DNA from 2 places in the Mesorhizobium erdmanii genome. Region 1 is predicted to be linked to the other one. Evidence: predicted binding sites of a transcription regulator. Region 1 holds the regulator's gene; the other holds the start of a gene.
The links. Region 1 encodes LexA, which represses DNA repair genes until DNA is damaged. Its sites were predicted from a motif close to TGTTCNNNNTGTGTTCNG; they were not measured.

Region 1 (8,089 bases):
GTGTCAGCGCGGCCATGTCGCGCAACTGCCCGGATTTGTAGTTGACGTGGTTGACCAGGATGACGGCGACGCGCTCGTCGATCAGCTCTTCAATGGTCGTAGCATCGACGCCTTCGAGCCGCAGCACCGTGGCCGGCCGCGTCGAGGCCACACCTTCGGCCATATAAAGATCGGTCGGAAAACTATCGCCCTCGGCGACGATGACCGAGCGGTCCGGCCGCATCCCAAGGGCGGCATGCAGCACCTTGTAGATGTTGATCGAGGTCGTATCGCAGACCACCGTCTGGCCCGCCGCCGCGCCGATGAGCCGTCCCAACTGATCGCCAAGCGCCACCGGCATATCGAACCAGCCGGCGGTGTTCCAGGCGCGGATGAGGTCCTGCGCCCATTCCTGTGCCGCCGCCTTCTGCAGCTCGTTGAAGACGGCGGGCGCCGCGGCGCCCAGCGAATTGCCGTCGAGATAGATCACGCCTTCCGGCAGGATGAACCGGTCGCGCATGGCGCGCAGCGGATCCGCCGCATCCATGGCTTCGACTGCTGCGAGATCGAGCGTTGCACGCATGGTTTGTGACGTCCTCACTTATTCACGGATGGCTTCGCGCGCCGGTGCCGATCCCCGGCTGCGCTTGAGGCTGGGCAGGGCAAGCATGGCGAGCACGAACAGGCCCGTGGCAAGTTTCAGGTCGGGAGGCGGCATGCCGGCGGCGAGGCAGAACGACACCAACTGGTAGTAGATGATCGCGCCGGCAAAGGGCGCCAGCAATTGCCGCCAGACCGTCTGTTTGCCGACGACCGCCTCGCCGATCATCAGCGCCGCAAGGCCGTTGATGAGGATGCCAAGTCCCATATTGACGTCGGCAAAGCCCTGCGACTGCACCATCAGGGCGCCGCTCGAAGCCGAAAACGCGCTCGCCAGCCCGACACCGCCGATGGTCGCCGCCCAAACATTGATGCCTTGCGCCTCGGCCATATCGGGATTGGCGCCGACGGCGCGCACGGCCGTGCCCTTCTCGGTCCTGAAGAACATGTAAAGCGCCAGGAAGACGACGAGCGCGAGGAGGCCGGCGACGACGATCTTGCTGGCCGGAAAACCTGGCCGCGTGAACGGCACCCAGTCGAACACGGCTGGCGAGCCGAAGACGGAGAGATTGGACTTGCCCATGATCCGAAGGTTGATGCTGTAGAGCATCGTCATCATCAGGATACCCGCAAGCAGCGTGTGGATGCGGAAGCGCAGATGGATGAAGGCGGTGCAACAACCCGCCGCGAAGCCCACGGCGAATGCGACCATGATGGCGACGAGCGGCGATGCGCCGGCAGCCAGCAGCACGCCGCAGACGCAGCCGCCCAGCGGAAAGGCGCCTTCGCTGGTGAGATCGGGAAAATTCAGCATGCGAAACGGGATCATGATGCCGAGCACGACAAAGGCCAGGATCAGGCTTTGCGCCAGCGTGACCGGTATGATCGCCACGAAGCTGGTGAGAACGTCCTGGACAAAACCCATGATGATCAGCTCGCCAGCAACATGCGGTCGGTCTTGACGGAGAAATGCCCGATCAGATCGAGAACCGTGACCCTCGCCTTCTCTTCGCCGGTGACCTCCAGAAGGACCCGGCCTGCGTCAAGCATGATCACCCGGCTACCATAGTCGACGGCGTGCTGCATGTTGTGGGTCACCATCAGGGTGGTCAGCTTCAGCGCGTTGACGGCACGCACCGTCGCCTGCATGACGATCTCGGCGGTGCGTGGGTCGAGGGCCGCGGTATGCTCGTCGAGCAGCAGCAGGTCGGGCGATCCGCCGACCGCCATGATCAGCGACAGCGACTGCCGCTGGCCGCCCGAGAGCAGGTCGACGCGCGTATCGAGGCGATTTTCAAGGCCGAGGCCCAATATCGACAACCGCTCCCTGTATGACGCAAGCCTCGTGGCGTTCAGCCCTTGCCGCAATGTGCGTTTTTGGCTGCGCAGATCGGCGAGCAGCATGTTCTCCGCCACGGTCATGCTGGCGGCGGTGCCGCGCATCGGATCCTGGAAGACGCGCGCCAATCTTGTCGCGCGCTTGTGTACCGGCATGGCCGTCACATCGGCGCCATTGATCAGGATCTTGCCGGAATCCAGCACAAGAGCTCCGGAGATGGCGTTGAGCATGCTGCTCTTTCCCGCGCCGTTGGAGCCGATGACGATGCCGAACTCGCCTGTGGCCAACGACAGGCTGAGACCGTCCAGCGCGACTTTCTCGTCGGCCTGGCCCTTGTAGAACACTTTGCGCGCGGATCGGATCTCGAGCATCGTTCCTCCCTGGCCTGAGGTGACAGCGCCCACGCCGTCACCTCGGCAGCCCGATGTCAGTCGACGATGCAGCCGCAATCGGCCATCGAGGCCGGTATCTCGATGCCGAACGCGGCCATCGTCTTGCGGGAAATCGTTGCCATGTGATCCTTGTAGGCCGGGCGCGAGGGCGCGATCGCCTTGGGATCCTTGCCTTTGAGGATCTCGGCGGCGATGTTGCCGGCATTGATGCCGACCTGCGTGTAATTGACCGCGAAGCTTGCCGGTACGGTGCCGTTGCGGACAGCGCTGTCATCGGAGTTTACGACCGGGATACCGGCCTGGCGAGCGGCAGCTGAGACAGCGGCGATCGCCGGCTGGATAAGGTTCGAAGCCGGGCCGTAGATCACGTCGGCCTTGCCGGCGAGCGAAGCGATGCGCTGCTGGATATCATTGACGTTGTCGATGCCGACTTCCACGACTTCGAAGCCGGCCGCCGGTGCGGCCGCCTTGATCTTCTCGACCAAGGCAACGTCATTGGCCTCGCCTGGATTGTACGGCACGCCGAAGCGTTTGGCGTTCGGCAGCAGCTTCTTGGTGAAGGCCATGACAGCGGCGACGTCCTGCAGATCGCTGGCGCCGGTCATGCCTTCGTCTCCGGCGTCCCACGATGGTACCAGCTTCGCCGCCACCGGATCGGTGACAGCGGCAAAGACGATCGGAATGCCGGAGCCGGCAAGCGCCTTCTTGGCGATCTGCGAGACTGGCGTGGTAATGGTGTAGATCAGCTTGGGCTGCTCCGCCTGCAGCTTGGCGATCATCTGCGGCACCAGCGATGCGTCGAAATTGGTGTGGCTTTCCGTGTAGACGACGTCCTTGCCCTCGACGAAACCATTGTCCGTCAATGCCTTCTTGAAGCCGGCTATGGCGGCGTTCAATTGCGGATGCTCGCCGAAATTGGCGATGCCGACACGGATCTGATCGGCCGCGGCGCTGCCGATTCCGACCATCAATGCGCTTGCCAGCGCCAGTCCCGACAGCCAAGCGGATTTCGACTTCAACATCATTTCCTCCCAGATTTGATCAGCGCCGCTCATCGGGCGGCTACTGCCGCGATCATGGTCAGTCGCTCGCCGCGTGTCAAACATTATATATAATTCTTGCCATACGTCCCCATGATATATAATTTTCGCAAGCCCGATGATGGACGGATCGTGATGCAGGATCAGAACAATTCCACGAAGACGGAAGCCGCCTATCAGCTGCTGCGTCGCGATATCCTGGCCACCCGCCTCATGCCGGGGGCGCCGCTCAAGCTGAGTGCGTTGCGCAGCATATACGGCGTCGGCTGGACGCCGTTGCGCGAAGCATTGTCCCGGCTTGAAGCCGAGCGCCTCGTCACCGCCATCAGCAATCGCGGCTTTGCCGTCGCTCCCGTGTCGCGAGCCGAGCTCGAGGATTTGGCGCGCGCGAGGATGGTTGTCGAAATGCCGCTGTTCATCGAATCGATCGCGAACGGCGGCAGCGAATGGGAGGACGCGGTTGTCACCGCTCACTACCGGCTCTCGCGCTGCAAGACCGCGGTCGACGACCCTTCCGATGCGGCAGTCGACAAGTGGGACGAGAGCCACGAGGCATTCCATGCGGCGCTGCTAAGTGCGGCGACGTCCAACTGGCTGTTGCGATTCCGCTCGACGATCGCCGACCAGCTGCGGCGGCATCATCGTTTTCTCGGCCTGGCGCCGACATTGCGAGCGGCGGCCGGCCTCAAGGACGGCTACGGCGAGGCAATGGACGCACTTCGCGAGGCGATCGCCATCGAGCATCACACCGCCATCATGGAGGCGGCGCTCGATCGCGATGTCGAGCGGGCAAAGGCGCTGATGACGGCGCATATCGGCTACACGCTGCACGTCTATGTCCACAGCGAAGACAACGGCGCCAACACCTACACGGCGCGCGCCGGCAGCCTGAAAGCCGTTTCCGGATGATTTCAGCGCGTCCGCGTCGAAGGCAAGGATCGTGGCAGAAGGTGCCGGTTGCCTGTTAGCCGCTGTTCCGCGCAGCGAGAAGGCAACCGGCAACGTCGTCTGCGTTATCTCCTGTGGCAACATCGATGCCCGCGCCTATGCGCAGGTCCTGGCCGGAACGGCGCCGGAGGCCTGAACCGCCAGCCGCGCCCGACAAACGGTGATCGTTGGCGTTTTGATTTCGTTTCGTTCCGCCGGGAATGGATCGACAAACCATACAAATCCACCTCGCAGGCGCCTTTGAGAAGCTGATGCCAAGCGTCACCATGCGCTAGGCCACAGGCCATTAACCATAACAATTTCAATGAAGGTGCCGGCGGCAGGATCAGCCGATAGCCGCCCTCCGCCGGGGCAGATAATTTCCGACGCCTTAACAAATTCACTAAACTTTAAACAGTTGCGGAACACAACTGGAACAGATAGGGTTTGTTCTGGGTTTGTTTTTCGATTCTGGTTCATACCCTTTGTCCAATGCCTTGGGGGGCGCCATGCTGACGCGCAAGCAACACGAACTGCTGATGTTCATTCATGAACGGCTCAAGGAAAGCGGCATCCCGCCCTCCTTCGACGAGATGAAGGAAGCGCTCGATCTCGCCTCCAAATCGGGCATCCATCGCCTGATCACGGCACTGGAGGAACGTGGTTTCATCCGCCGGCTGCCCAACCGGGCACGCGCGCTGGAAGTGCTGCGGTTGCCGGATTCGATCGCGCCGGGCCTCAACGCGGCAAAGAAGTTCTCGCCGAGCGTCATCCAGGGCAGTCTTGGTCAAGGCGGTGTTGGTCAAGGCGGCCTCGGCCGCCAGATCAAGCCGGCGCCGTCGCGCTTGCCTGCGGCCGGCAATGACGACGACGCGGTTCCCGCCGTGTCGATCCCGGTGATGGGCCGTATCGCCGCCGGTGTGCCGATCGATGCGATCCAGCATCAGACACATTCGATCTCGGTGCCGCCGGACATGATCATGGGCGGCGTGCATTACGCGCTGGAGGTCAAGGGCGACTCGATGATCGAGGCCGGGATCTTCGATGGTGATACGGTCATTATCCGCAACGCCGACACGGCTAGCCCGGGCGAGATCGTCGTGGCGCTGGTCGACGAGGAGGAAGCGACCCTGAAGCGGTTCCGCCGCAAGGGCGCCTCGATTGCCCTTGAAGCCGCCAACCCCGCCTACGAGACGCGCATCTTCGGGCCGGACAGGGTCAAGGTGCAGGGCAAGCTCGTCGGGCTGATCCGGCGCTACTGAGCAGGGACGGCGGCCGGCTTTCCGGGTTTTTGATAGGGCGGCAGCCCCCTCGCCTCGCGTGAATATTTTCGCTGCTCGTGCCAAGGCCGATACGGCCCGTCCACCGCGAAGCTGACGATTGGCGGACTGGTCGCCGATTGGCGGTCGAAGAAGACGGCGGCGCTACCCTTGCGGGCGAGTTGCCGTTTGGTGACGACGAGAACCAGCGGATTGTGGCAGGCGTCGTAGCCGGTCGCGTCATTGACGACGATCAAATCGGCGAAACCGCAAGCCTTCCACGTATCCTTGCGGTCCTCGACATGCGCGATGATCGCGCCGGACGGATGCCGGGCGAGACAGACGCCGTCCGTGCAATAGAATGGCGCTCCTGGGGGCAGATTGACGGCATCGGCAATGTCGAATCGCCCGTCTGCCTCGTTGAACATCTCCGGCACGACGATGGTTTCGGCTGCCAGCGCGCGTTTCCAGTTGTCGACGGTGAACTCGTTCGGACGAGCCCGGTTGACCGCGAGTTCGCCCCCGCCAATCGGCAACGCGACCAGCCGCGCATCTTCGGAGATCAACACATCGGGCGTACGCGTATCCGACACCGTCAGCAGGCCGGCAAGCGCGAATGGAACTGCGGCAAGCCGCAGCCAGGTTGTCGCCATCGTTGCGATAACGAGGGCGACTGTCACCAGCAGTACGGATTGCTGCGAGATCAGCCCGACCGCATCGACCGGCGAGCGTTCCGATATCCAAGCCGATATCGCGATCATCGCCGTCAGGCCCTTGCCCATCAGGTAAAGGGATGGCGCATCCAATCCGAACGGCATCAGCAACGCACTGGCAACGGCCAGGAACATCACCACTGACACAATTGGCATGACAGCCAGGTTGGCGAACAGGCTGAGCGGCGACACACGCTGGAAATGCCAGATGGCAAACAGCGCCGTGGCGCAGCCGGCAATGATCGAGGTCATCGCCAATCCGCCTGTCGCCAGCAGGAACTTTCGTGTCAGAAATCCAGGCAAGGATCGCTTTGGCGGGGGCGGTCTGGTCTTTCCCGCATGGTGATCAGCCCAGCCGGCATAGGCCCCGACCAGGGCTGCCGTTGCGGCGAACGACATCTGGAAGCTCGGGCCGACCACTTCGTGCGGCGACACCACGATGACGGCAATCGCCGAGATCGCCAGATTGCGCATTGTCAGCGCGGCGCGATCGAAGAGGACGGCCGTCAGCATCACGGCCAGCATGATGAAACTCCGTTCGGCGGCAACGACGACGCCGGAAATCACCAGATAGGCGGCGATCGATAAGAGGGCCGCGGCGGCCGCGTATTTCTTCACCGGCCGACGCGCGGAGAAGACCGGGAACAGCGCAAAGGCGCCGCGCAGCAGGCCCATGATGGTGCCGGCGACGAGCGCCATATGCAGTCCCGAAATGGAGATGATGTGATAGATGCCGGTACGCCGCATCGCTTCGTTGATTTCATCGGGAATGCCGGCGCGCACGCCGACGATCAGCGCCGCCGCGATCTCGCCTTCGGCACCGCCGACGGTGGCTCGGATATGATCGGCAATGGCTTCGCGCGCATTTTCTATTCCAGAGAAAAGGCGTGCCGTGAGGGGCATCTCGCCATCGGCGGCCGCGACCAGCTTTGGATTGCCGAGAAAGAAGCCGCTGCCGCCTATGCCGGCGAAATAGCTGTCGAAGGAGAAATCGTAGCTGTCCGGCCGCACCGGACCGGTCGGCGGCAATAGTTTGGCGTAGCCTGTGACCAAGGAACCAGCGGTCATTTCCACCGGGATATCGCGCGCCGAAAGCCGGACCCTTTCCGGCGCATAGCGCAGTTTCGGCCGGTCGGTCGACGTCACGTCTATGGTCAGTCGGATGCGGCCGGTCTCCATCCGGTCGAGCGAGACGACGCGGCCGGTCACTTGCGTCGAGATTTCGGAACCCAGCATCTGGGTACCCGCCCGCCGTGTCTCGACCTTGGCGGCAAGCAGGCCAAGCGCGCATAGCAATGCCGCCATGAAGCCCAGATGGGTTTTCGGCCAGGAACGCGAGACCAAGGCACAGACCGCCATCAGCACGACGACCGCGACAGGCCTTGCAAAATCAGGCTCCGCGTCAAGCGAATAATAGCCGATCACTCCAGTGGCCAGACAGACCGGCACCAGCAGGAAGGCGATGCCACGGTCAAGCTCGAGCTCGGCCGCCTTGGCCACGCCATGGCGCAGGCGAGGCAAGGAAACCTGGCCAAGTTGCCGCCGCACACGCACGATCCTGCCCGAGGCAGGGGACTGAAGCGGCGCCGGGTTATCCGCCTGCGACGGCCGGCTGCCGGGCGCGGGCACGAGAGGCGATGGCAGGGGGGTTGCCAAAGGCATCGCAAACAGCGACCGCTCGCTGACGCCAACGCTGGCGTCCTCGCCCTGATCCAAGCCTCGGCCTCGTCCAGCCATCGGGTCTGCCCCTTGCACCCCTGACGCCCTATGCTACATGAACGCCGGGCGCGCGAAAGTCCGCGCAGCCGCACCCCGCTTCAGATGGTTTGCGAGAGTTCCA
Region 2 (8,089 bases), 960 kb from region 1:
GAAAGCCATTTTCGCAGTCACATCCACATGGCCAGGCATGGTTTCGGCAAGGGCGAATACCGCTATTTCCGCTATCCCTTGCCCGATCTCATCGGCGGTCTGCGCAGCGCGCTCTATCCCAACCTGGCCGGGCTCGCCAACCGCTGGAACGAGCGCATGGGCATCGCCCTGCGCTACCCCGCGACGCATGCCGAATTCCTCGAACAATGCCATGCCGCCGGCCAGGTCAGGCCAACGCCGCTTCTGCTGCAATATGTGCCCGGCGACTTCAACTGCCTGCACCAGGACCTCTATGGCGACCTCGCCTTCCCGCTGCAGGTCGCCGTCCTGCTGTCCGAGCCGGGCGAGGATTTCACCGGCGGCGAATTCGCGCTGACCGAGCAGCGGCCGCGCATGCAGAGCCGGGTCGAAGTCGTGCCGCTGCGCCAGGGCGATGCGGTGGCCTTCGCCGTCCACAACCGGCCGGTCCAGGGAACGAAAGGCAACTATCGCGTCAATCTGCGCCACGGCGTCAGCCGCCTGCGCTCGGGCATGCGTCACACCGTCGGCATCATTTTTCACGATGCCAAGTGAGCGTTTTCCGGTCTCCCGTTGTTGAGGAAGAGGGGGAAAGCGTGGCGCCCCCATCTTTCGTCGGCGAAGACCATCTCCAGGATCCAAGGACAGGCATAATAGTCGGCGATGCGGTCGATGACCCCGCCGGTCGCTTGAATGCGCACCAGATAGGCCGGCTGCCAGTCCTCGCCGCGCAGCCTGTCGACGACCAGCACGGCCTCCCCTTCGACCACGTCAGGCCGCATGCGCCAGGGCTCGCCGCGCTCATATTCGACGAAATAGGGCGAGCGGGAGAGCAGGCCATTGTAGCAGTCCGAAACCCTGAGCCGCGCATCGGCGCTGGTCAGCGCCCGCACACCGTCCCAGTCCCTGGCATTGAAGAGTTCGACATAGCGGCCGAGCAGCCGCTCGAGTCCCAGGTCATGCACGGGCACTGCGACCGGTTGCGCCGGCAGAGCGGCGAGCTTGGCGCGGCCGCGATTGAGCGCCGACTTGACGCCGCCCGATGTCGAGCCGACCAGCTCGGCGATCTCGTCCAGCGAATGGTCGAAGACATCCTTCAGCAGCACGCAGGCACGCTCCTTCGGCGGCAGGTGCACCACCAGCCGCTCGATGGCGCGGCCAGCACCCGGGCCAGCGGGCTCCACCGGCAGCACGATGTCGTCGCCGGCATAGCCGGCCTCGGCTTTCAGCCGTGTGCGGCGGTTGCGGATGAAGTCGATGCACCTGTTATGGGCGATGCGGAACAGCCACGGCCGCAACGCCTGCGCATCGTCGAGCAGCCCGATCTTGCGATAGGCCTCGAACAGCGCCTCCTGCATGATGTCCTCGCCGTCGAGAGCCGAGCCGGTCATGCGCGCGCAATAGCGGTGGAGGCGGATGCGCATGTGCGAGACCGTCTCCAGGAATGCCCGGTAGCGGATGTCGAACAGGCCTTCCGGGTCGAGGCGCTGCTCGATGCCTTGCCTCGGATCGGGGGATTTGCGGATCTGCTGGTTCATCGCGGCACGTCGCTCAGCCTCGCCGCAGCATTGCGCAAGCGCGACGTGGCCACAAGCGCGAAACTCGACCCGATTAGCCGCTCCATGCTCACGCCGCCTTGTTGTCCGCAACATGGTCGCCGGCGTCCGGCAAGCCAAGCTTCGGCCGCACCCAGGCGGCGAAGCGGCGAACCGCGTCGTCGGCTTCCGGCGCCCTGCCGGCCATCATCTGGAACGAGTGCAGCATGCCGTCGAAGACGTCGAGGCGCGTCTCGACGCCGGCTTGGCCAGCGCGCTCGGCGAACATGCGGCTTTCGTCGACCAGCGTCTCGTCGGCGCCGGCCTGCAGGAAAACAGGCGGAAAGCCGGAAAGATCGGCATAGAGCGCGCTGACCTCCGGATCGAGCCGGTCGCGCTCGCCGATGAAGTTGGTCACCAGCCAGTCGACGGACTCCCTGGCGAAGGCCGGGTCCTTCTCGCGGTTGGTCTCGTAGCTGGCGCCGGTCAGCGCCATGTCGAACCAGCCGGAGATGATCAGCGTGGCGGCCGGCAGCGGCCGCTTTTGCGCGCGCAGCCGCTGCAGCACGCCATAGGTCAGCACCGCGCCGCAGGAATCGCCGGCAATCGCGATGTGCTTGGTGTCGAAACCCTGGTCGATCAGCCAGTTCCAGGCCGCCATCGCCGCCTCGAGCTGGGCCGGATGCTTGGCCTGGTGCGCCAGCGGATAGTCGTAGGACAGGGCCCGGCAGCCGACGGCCTTGGCCAGATGGCCGACCAGCTTGCGGTGCGTATAGATCGAGCCGCCGAGAAAGCCGCCGCCATGGGCGTAGAACAGCACGCGCCGCTCGTCGGCGTCCTTCGGCACGATCCACAGCGCCGGCACGCCGCCCGCATCCACCTCGATATAATCGACGCCGCCGGGTTCGCCGGTCAGCGCCGTCCAGCTGGTGTCGTTGAAATCGTTCATCGCCCGCGGGCTGGTGAACTTGCCGGCATTGGCGACGATCGCCGCGTAATGGTTCCTGTTCGCTTCGCTCTCGATGCTCGCCATGATGGTCTCCGGAGTTGTGGATCGCGGTCCTCGCGACCTTTCGAGAAGCAGAGACGAACGGGCTGATGAAAAGGATACGTCGCGCCGCCCGCTTTTTTCGCCGCCACATTGGCGACCGCACCTTGAAGACGAACAGACGAGGGCAAAGGATTCTGTCCCAACGGTTTTTTGACAGCGACCTTTGGCCGTACCCCGATCACCCGGCCGGGGCGTAACGGTTGACCACCATGCCGCAGGCATAGGCCTTCGAGCCGAGCACCCGCAACGCGGCAAAGCCGCCCTGGTCGAAGGTGCGGCGCCCGGCGCCAAGCACGGCCGGATTGATGAACAGTTGGAACTCGTCGACCAGCCCGGCGGCGATCAGCGCGGAGGCGAAGCCGGCGCCGCCGAAGATGGCGATGTCGCCGCCCTCTCCCGTCTTCAGCGCGTTGACCTCGCGCGGCAGGTCGCCGCTCACCACGGTCGTCCGCTCCCACCGCGAGGCTGCGAGCCTGTCACTCGCCACCACTTTGCTTGCCTCGACGATGCGCTGGGCGAAGGCATAGAACGGATCGCGCGGAAACCTCTTCGCCGCACGGCCCCAATGGCCGAGATAGCCCTCCTCCGCCATCTTGCGGCTGAGCAGGATGGTGTCGATGCCGGAAAAGACGGCGTTGAAATCGCGCTTCAGTTCCTCGTCCCAGCCGATGTCGTCGCCCCATTCCCACAGCTGCCACGGCAGATCGGCGCTGGCGCCGACAAAACCGTCCACCGATATCTGCATCTGCAGGATGAGCTTTTTCATCGTCGTCTCCCTGTCCAGGCTCGGAAGAATTGAGTTACTTTCGGAACCATTGACGCCAGAAAGAAATGGTGTCAATAGTAAAGTGATTTAAAAATGGAACCATAGCAATGTCGACCCGCGAAAAATCCGGCTGCCCGATCAACCTGTCGCTGGAACTGCTCGGCGACCGCTGGACGCTGCTCATCATCCGCGACCTGGCCTTCGCCGGGAAAAGGCATTTTCGCGAATTCCTGCAGTCCGACGAAGGCATCTCCTCGCGCACCCTTGCCGAGCGGCTGCAGACGCTGCAGGACGAAGGCATCCTCACCCGCAGCGACGACCCGAGCCATGGGCTGAAGGCGATCTACCGGCTGACCGAGGCAGGCATCGACCTGTTGCCGGTGCTGGCGACGCTTGGCGCCTGGGGCAGCAAGCACCGCCAGGCGGACGATCATCTCGCCCGCATCGCCGAAGGACTGGCCGCCGGCGGCGAGCCGGCGCTGGACCGGATCAAGGCGGCACTGCGGGCCGAGCATGTTGGATAGGCGGTGGCTTTGAGGTTCGGCCGATGCGGTACCGCCTCGTCCTGCAACGTTGGCGCCGCCCCTCATTGCCCTGCCGGGCATTTCTCCCCGTAAACGGGGCGAAAGAAGCTGGCCGCAACGCCGACGCCATCTTCGCAGCGTTGGTGATTGGCGAAATCATCGATGAGGGCGGCCCTCGCCCCGTTTACGGGGAGAGGATGCCGGCAGGCAGGTGAGGGGCAGCGCTGGCGGTGGATATGGAGCGACGCACTCAAACCGCGATTGTCTCACACGACCGTCCCCCGCTTGACATTGATCCCCATTTGTTCTCTATCTGTTCGTATCTATCAGCAACTGCGGATGAGCGGTCGGGATGGAAACGACAGCCACCATCCTGCATGCCGATCTCGATGCCTTCTATGCCTCGGTCGAGCAGTTGCTCGACCCGTCGCTGCGCGGCAAGCCGATCGCGGTCGGCGGCGGCGTGGTGCTGGCCGCGTCCTACGAAGCCCGCGCCTTCGGCGTGCGCGGCGGCATGCCCGGGCGCAAGGCGCGCGAGCTTTGCCCGCGGTTGATCTTCGTCGGCGGCAATTTCAGCCACTATCAGCGGCTGGGCGACGCCGCGATCAAGGTGCTCGACGATTTCACCCCGGTGGTGGAGCGCATTTCCATCGACGAGGCCTTTGCCGATGTCGCCGGCTGCACGCATCTCTTCGGCTCGCCTCGGGACATTGCCACCACGATCCGCCGTCGCGTGCGGGCCGAACTCGGCCTGCCGATTTCGATCGGCGTCGCCCGCACCAAGCACCTGGCCAAGATCGCCTCGCAGGTCGCCAAGCCGGACGGGCTGGTGGTGGTCGAGCCCGGCACCGAACTGGCCTTCCTGCACGATTTGCCGGTCGGGCTGATGTGGGGCGTCGGCCCGGCGACCAAAGCGCGGCTGGCCGAGATCGGCGTCGAGACCATCGGCCAGCTGGCCAGGACGCATAGCGGCGCGCTGACCCGGCTGCTCGGGCCTGCCGCCAGCGAAAAGCTCGCTGCCCTGTCGTGGAACCGCGACCCGAGGAAACTGGAAACCAGGCGCCGCGCGCATTCGGCCGGCGCCCAGTCGGCGCTTGGCCGCAAGCCTGCCGTGGCTGATGTCATCGTACCCACCTTGCTCCATCTGGCCGACCGTGTCGCCAGCCGGCTGCGCGCCAAGGCGCGGCCCGGCCGCACGGTGACGGTGCGGGTACGCTTTGCCGATCTCAGCGCCGTCACGCGCTCGATCACGCTCGACCAGCCGATCTCGGCGACCACCATGCTGGCCGAGGTCGCCGGCGACCTGGTGCGCGGCGTGCTCGCCGACCATCCCCGGGAGAAAACCATCTCGCTGCTGGCGATTTCAGTCTCGCACCTCTGGGAAAGCACGGAACTGCAGCTCGACCTGCCACTCGGTCTCGCCGACGAAGAGCGTCGACCCGGCAGCCAGAAAGGCCTCGCCCGCTTCGGCGCCGACCGCGCCATCGACAAGATCCGCGAGCGCTTCGGCAAGCAGGCCGTCGGCTACGGCACCGTGGCGCTGGAGGCGGCCCGCTCGGTGCCCGACGAATTCAGGGAATTGGCGGAGAAGGAATTGTGAGCGCGCGGGCTTCGACGCCCTCGCCCTTCCGGATCAACGCCCGGAAGCAGCAGGCGCCGCGGTCACGGCGGACAGCAGTTCGCGCTTCACCAGCACCGGCTTCCGATAGGTCTTCTTCACGGCAAATCCCCCACGCCAAAGCGGCTGTACATCCCAACCATGCATCATACCTGCACTCTCTGCAAATGAGATCCGAGCGCCCATGGCAGCGAGGGACGTCCCTCCACCGGCAAAGCGTATGCGGCGCCCGAAGGGTTCAAAGCCGCGCCGTGCCGAAAACCCGGTCCCAGAACATCGACGTCACGCCGAAATTGGCATTGTCGTCGACATGGTGATGCACCGCGTGGCGGCGCTTGAGCGTGTAGAGATAGCTGGGATGGCCGGGATGCCAGTGATGGATCATGTGGTGGACGCTGATGTACCAGAGATAGCCCAGCATCAGCCCGCAGCCGACCGCGCTCGCCGTGGCGAAATCCGTGATCAGCCAGACGGACAGCGCGATCGCGGCATGCACGCCGAGACTGAGCCAGGTCGGCGTGCCCACCGGGCTGCGCTCCTCGACATGGTGGCGGTCATGCAGATCCCTGACCCAGGGCACGTGATGCAGGACGAAGCGGTGCAGGACGTATTCGATCAAAGTCCACAGGCCGAGACAGACCAGCGCCATGCCGATCCAGTCCGGCGCGCCCTCTTCTCCAGCCTCGATAAGCCCGGCCACCCCCAACAGGGCGATCACCAGCGGATAGACCACGAAGTCGCTGTAGTAACCGATCAGACCCAGTTGCATGCCGGACGCCTCACCTGATTTTCGACGCCGCCCCAGAAACGATGCTATCAGATTGCCGAACTCTCGGGTGAGGTGCAATGCAGATGAATCTGACATAGCGTCGCAATTTCCCGATACAAGATCGGCACCCATGATCCACACGGAATCGGCCGACTTCGCACCAGCGCCGCAAACGGACATGCAAAAGATGGCAAAACGCAGTGCGGGCCTGCTGATTTATCGTCGAAGCAACGGGACTATCCGGGTGCTTCTGGTTCATCCCGGCGGCCCGTTCTGGGCGAAGAAGGACGATGGCGCCTGGTCGATCCCGAAAGGCCTCGTCGAGGAGAATGAGGACGAACTGGCGGCCGCACGACGCGAGACCGGGGAAGAGCTCGGCATCACCGTCGAAGGTCCCTTCGCGCGCCTCGGCGACTACAAGCAGCCGGGCGGCAAGATCGTCATCGCCTGGTCCGTCGAAGCGAGAGCTGGGATCGATGTCGCCACCATCAAGAGCAACAGCTTCACCATGGAATGGCCGCCGCGCTCCCGGTCGATGAAAGAATTTCCGGAGGTCGACAGAGCCGGCTGGTTCACCTTGCCCGAGGCCGAGGTCAAGATTCTTGTCGGGCAACGGCCGATGCTGGCCGACTTGGCTAAGCAATTGGCGGCTGGATGATTGCCGGCGGCTAAAGCTGCCGATCTCCCCGCTCGTGGGGGAGATCACCTATCATCCCACAAACCGCGCCGCCGTCCACGCCCCGCCCGCCGCGTTCGACTCGACGGCAGCGGCAACGAATTTCACGCCGCGCGCGCCGTCGACCACGTCCGGCACTTGCGCCGCGCGTGCCGCATCCACCACTCCACCCGAGCGATGCGCACGGATGATGTCGGCGGCGTCGCGGTAGAAATTGGCGAAGGCTTCGATATAGCCCTCGGGATGCGCCGCCGGCATGCGTGACACGCGCTGGCTCTCGGCGGTCGAGCCATGGCCGCCGCGCACCAGCGTGCGGGTTTCCTCGCCATAGATGGAAAATCGCAGTTCTTCCGGCCGGCCGCCCGACCATTCGAGGCCGGCTTTGTCGCCATAGATGCGCACGGAAAGATCATTGTAGTGGCCGGGCGAGGTCTGGCTGGCCAGGATCGTGCCGCGCGCGCCGCCGGTCCAGCGCACCATCACATGCGCATTGTCGTCGAGCCGGCGTCCCGGTACGGCGGTGAACAGATCCGCCGCGACCGCCTCGGCCTCGCAGCCCGAAATATAGCTTGCCAGGTTGAAGGCATGCACGCCGATATCGGCCAGCACCGCCGACTGCCCTGCCCGCGATGGATCGGTGCGCCATTCCGCCTGCTTCTGGCCGTCGGCGTCGATTGGCCTGGTCAGCCAGTCCTGGATATAGGCGCCATGCACCGAAACGATGCGGCCAAGCTCGCCAGCCATCACCATCTCGCGCGCTTGGCGGACCATGGCGTAGCCGGTGTTGTTGAGGGTGACGACGAAGCGGCGCTTTTTCGCCCGTGCCAGCGCCACCAGCGCCTCGGCGTCGCTGAGCGTCGTCGACAGCGGCTTGTCGCAGATGACGTCGATGCCGGCCTCGAGGAAGGCGGTGGCGATCGGCGCGTGCAGATGATTGGGCGTGACGATGACGACCGCCTCGATGCCATCAGGCCGCCCGCCTTCGGCCGTTGCCATGGCGTGGTAATCGGCATAGCTGCGCTCCGGCGCGATGCCGATCTCGGCGGCCGAGGCGGCGGCGTTCTCCGGGTCGGACGACAGCGCGCCGGCAACCAGCACGATCTGGTCGTCGAGGCGCATGGCCAGCCGATGC

Region 2: a site for LexA is predicted at 4,198-4,215, ahead of dinB (DNA polymerase IV). Genes of this name have one in related genera too.

What each region holds. Positions count from the first base shown of each region.
Region 1 covers NZ_CP033361.1:3,943,202-3,951,290, reverse strand. Annotated here, with positions in the region: gene kynU (kynureninase) at 1-562, opposite strand, end outside; gene EB233_RS19120 (ABC transporter permease) at 581-1,504, opposite strand; gene EB233_RS19115 (ABC transporter ATP-binding protein) at 1,510-2,289, opposite strand; gene EB233_RS19110 (ABC transporter substrate-binding protein) at 2,346-3,332, opposite strand; gene EB233_RS19105 (GntR family transcriptional regulator) at 3,486-4,259, shown strand; gene EB233_RS19100 (hypothetical protein) at 4,291-4,434, shown strand; gene EB233_RS19095 (hypothetical protein) at 4,560-4,757, opposite strand; gene lexA (transcriptional repressor LexA) at 4,787-5,539, shown strand; gene EB233_RS19085 (ComEC/Rec2 family competence protein) at 5,533-7,986, opposite strand; gene gltX (glutamate--tRNA ligase) at 8,089-8,089, shown strand, end outside.
Region 2 covers NZ_CP033361.1:2,982,317-2,990,405, reverse strand. Annotated here, with positions in the region: gene EB233_RS14485 (2OG-Fe(II) oxygenase) at 1-573, shown strand, start outside; gene EB233_RS14480 (sigma-70 family RNA polymerase sigma factor) at 558-1,556, opposite strand; gene EB233_RS14475 (alpha/beta hydrolase) at 1,645-2,586, opposite strand; gene EB233_RS14470 (dihydrofolate reductase family protein) at 2,783-3,370, opposite strand; gene EB233_RS14465 (winged helix-turn-helix transcriptional regulator) at 3,478-3,894, shown strand; gene dinB (DNA polymerase IV) at 4,247-5,494, shown strand; gene EB233_RS14455 (sterol desaturase family protein) at 5,751-6,281, opposite strand; gene EB233_RS14450 (NUDIX hydrolase) at 6,469-6,939, shown strand; gene EB233_RS14445 (Gfo/Idh/MocA family protein) at 6,991-8,089, opposite strand, start outside.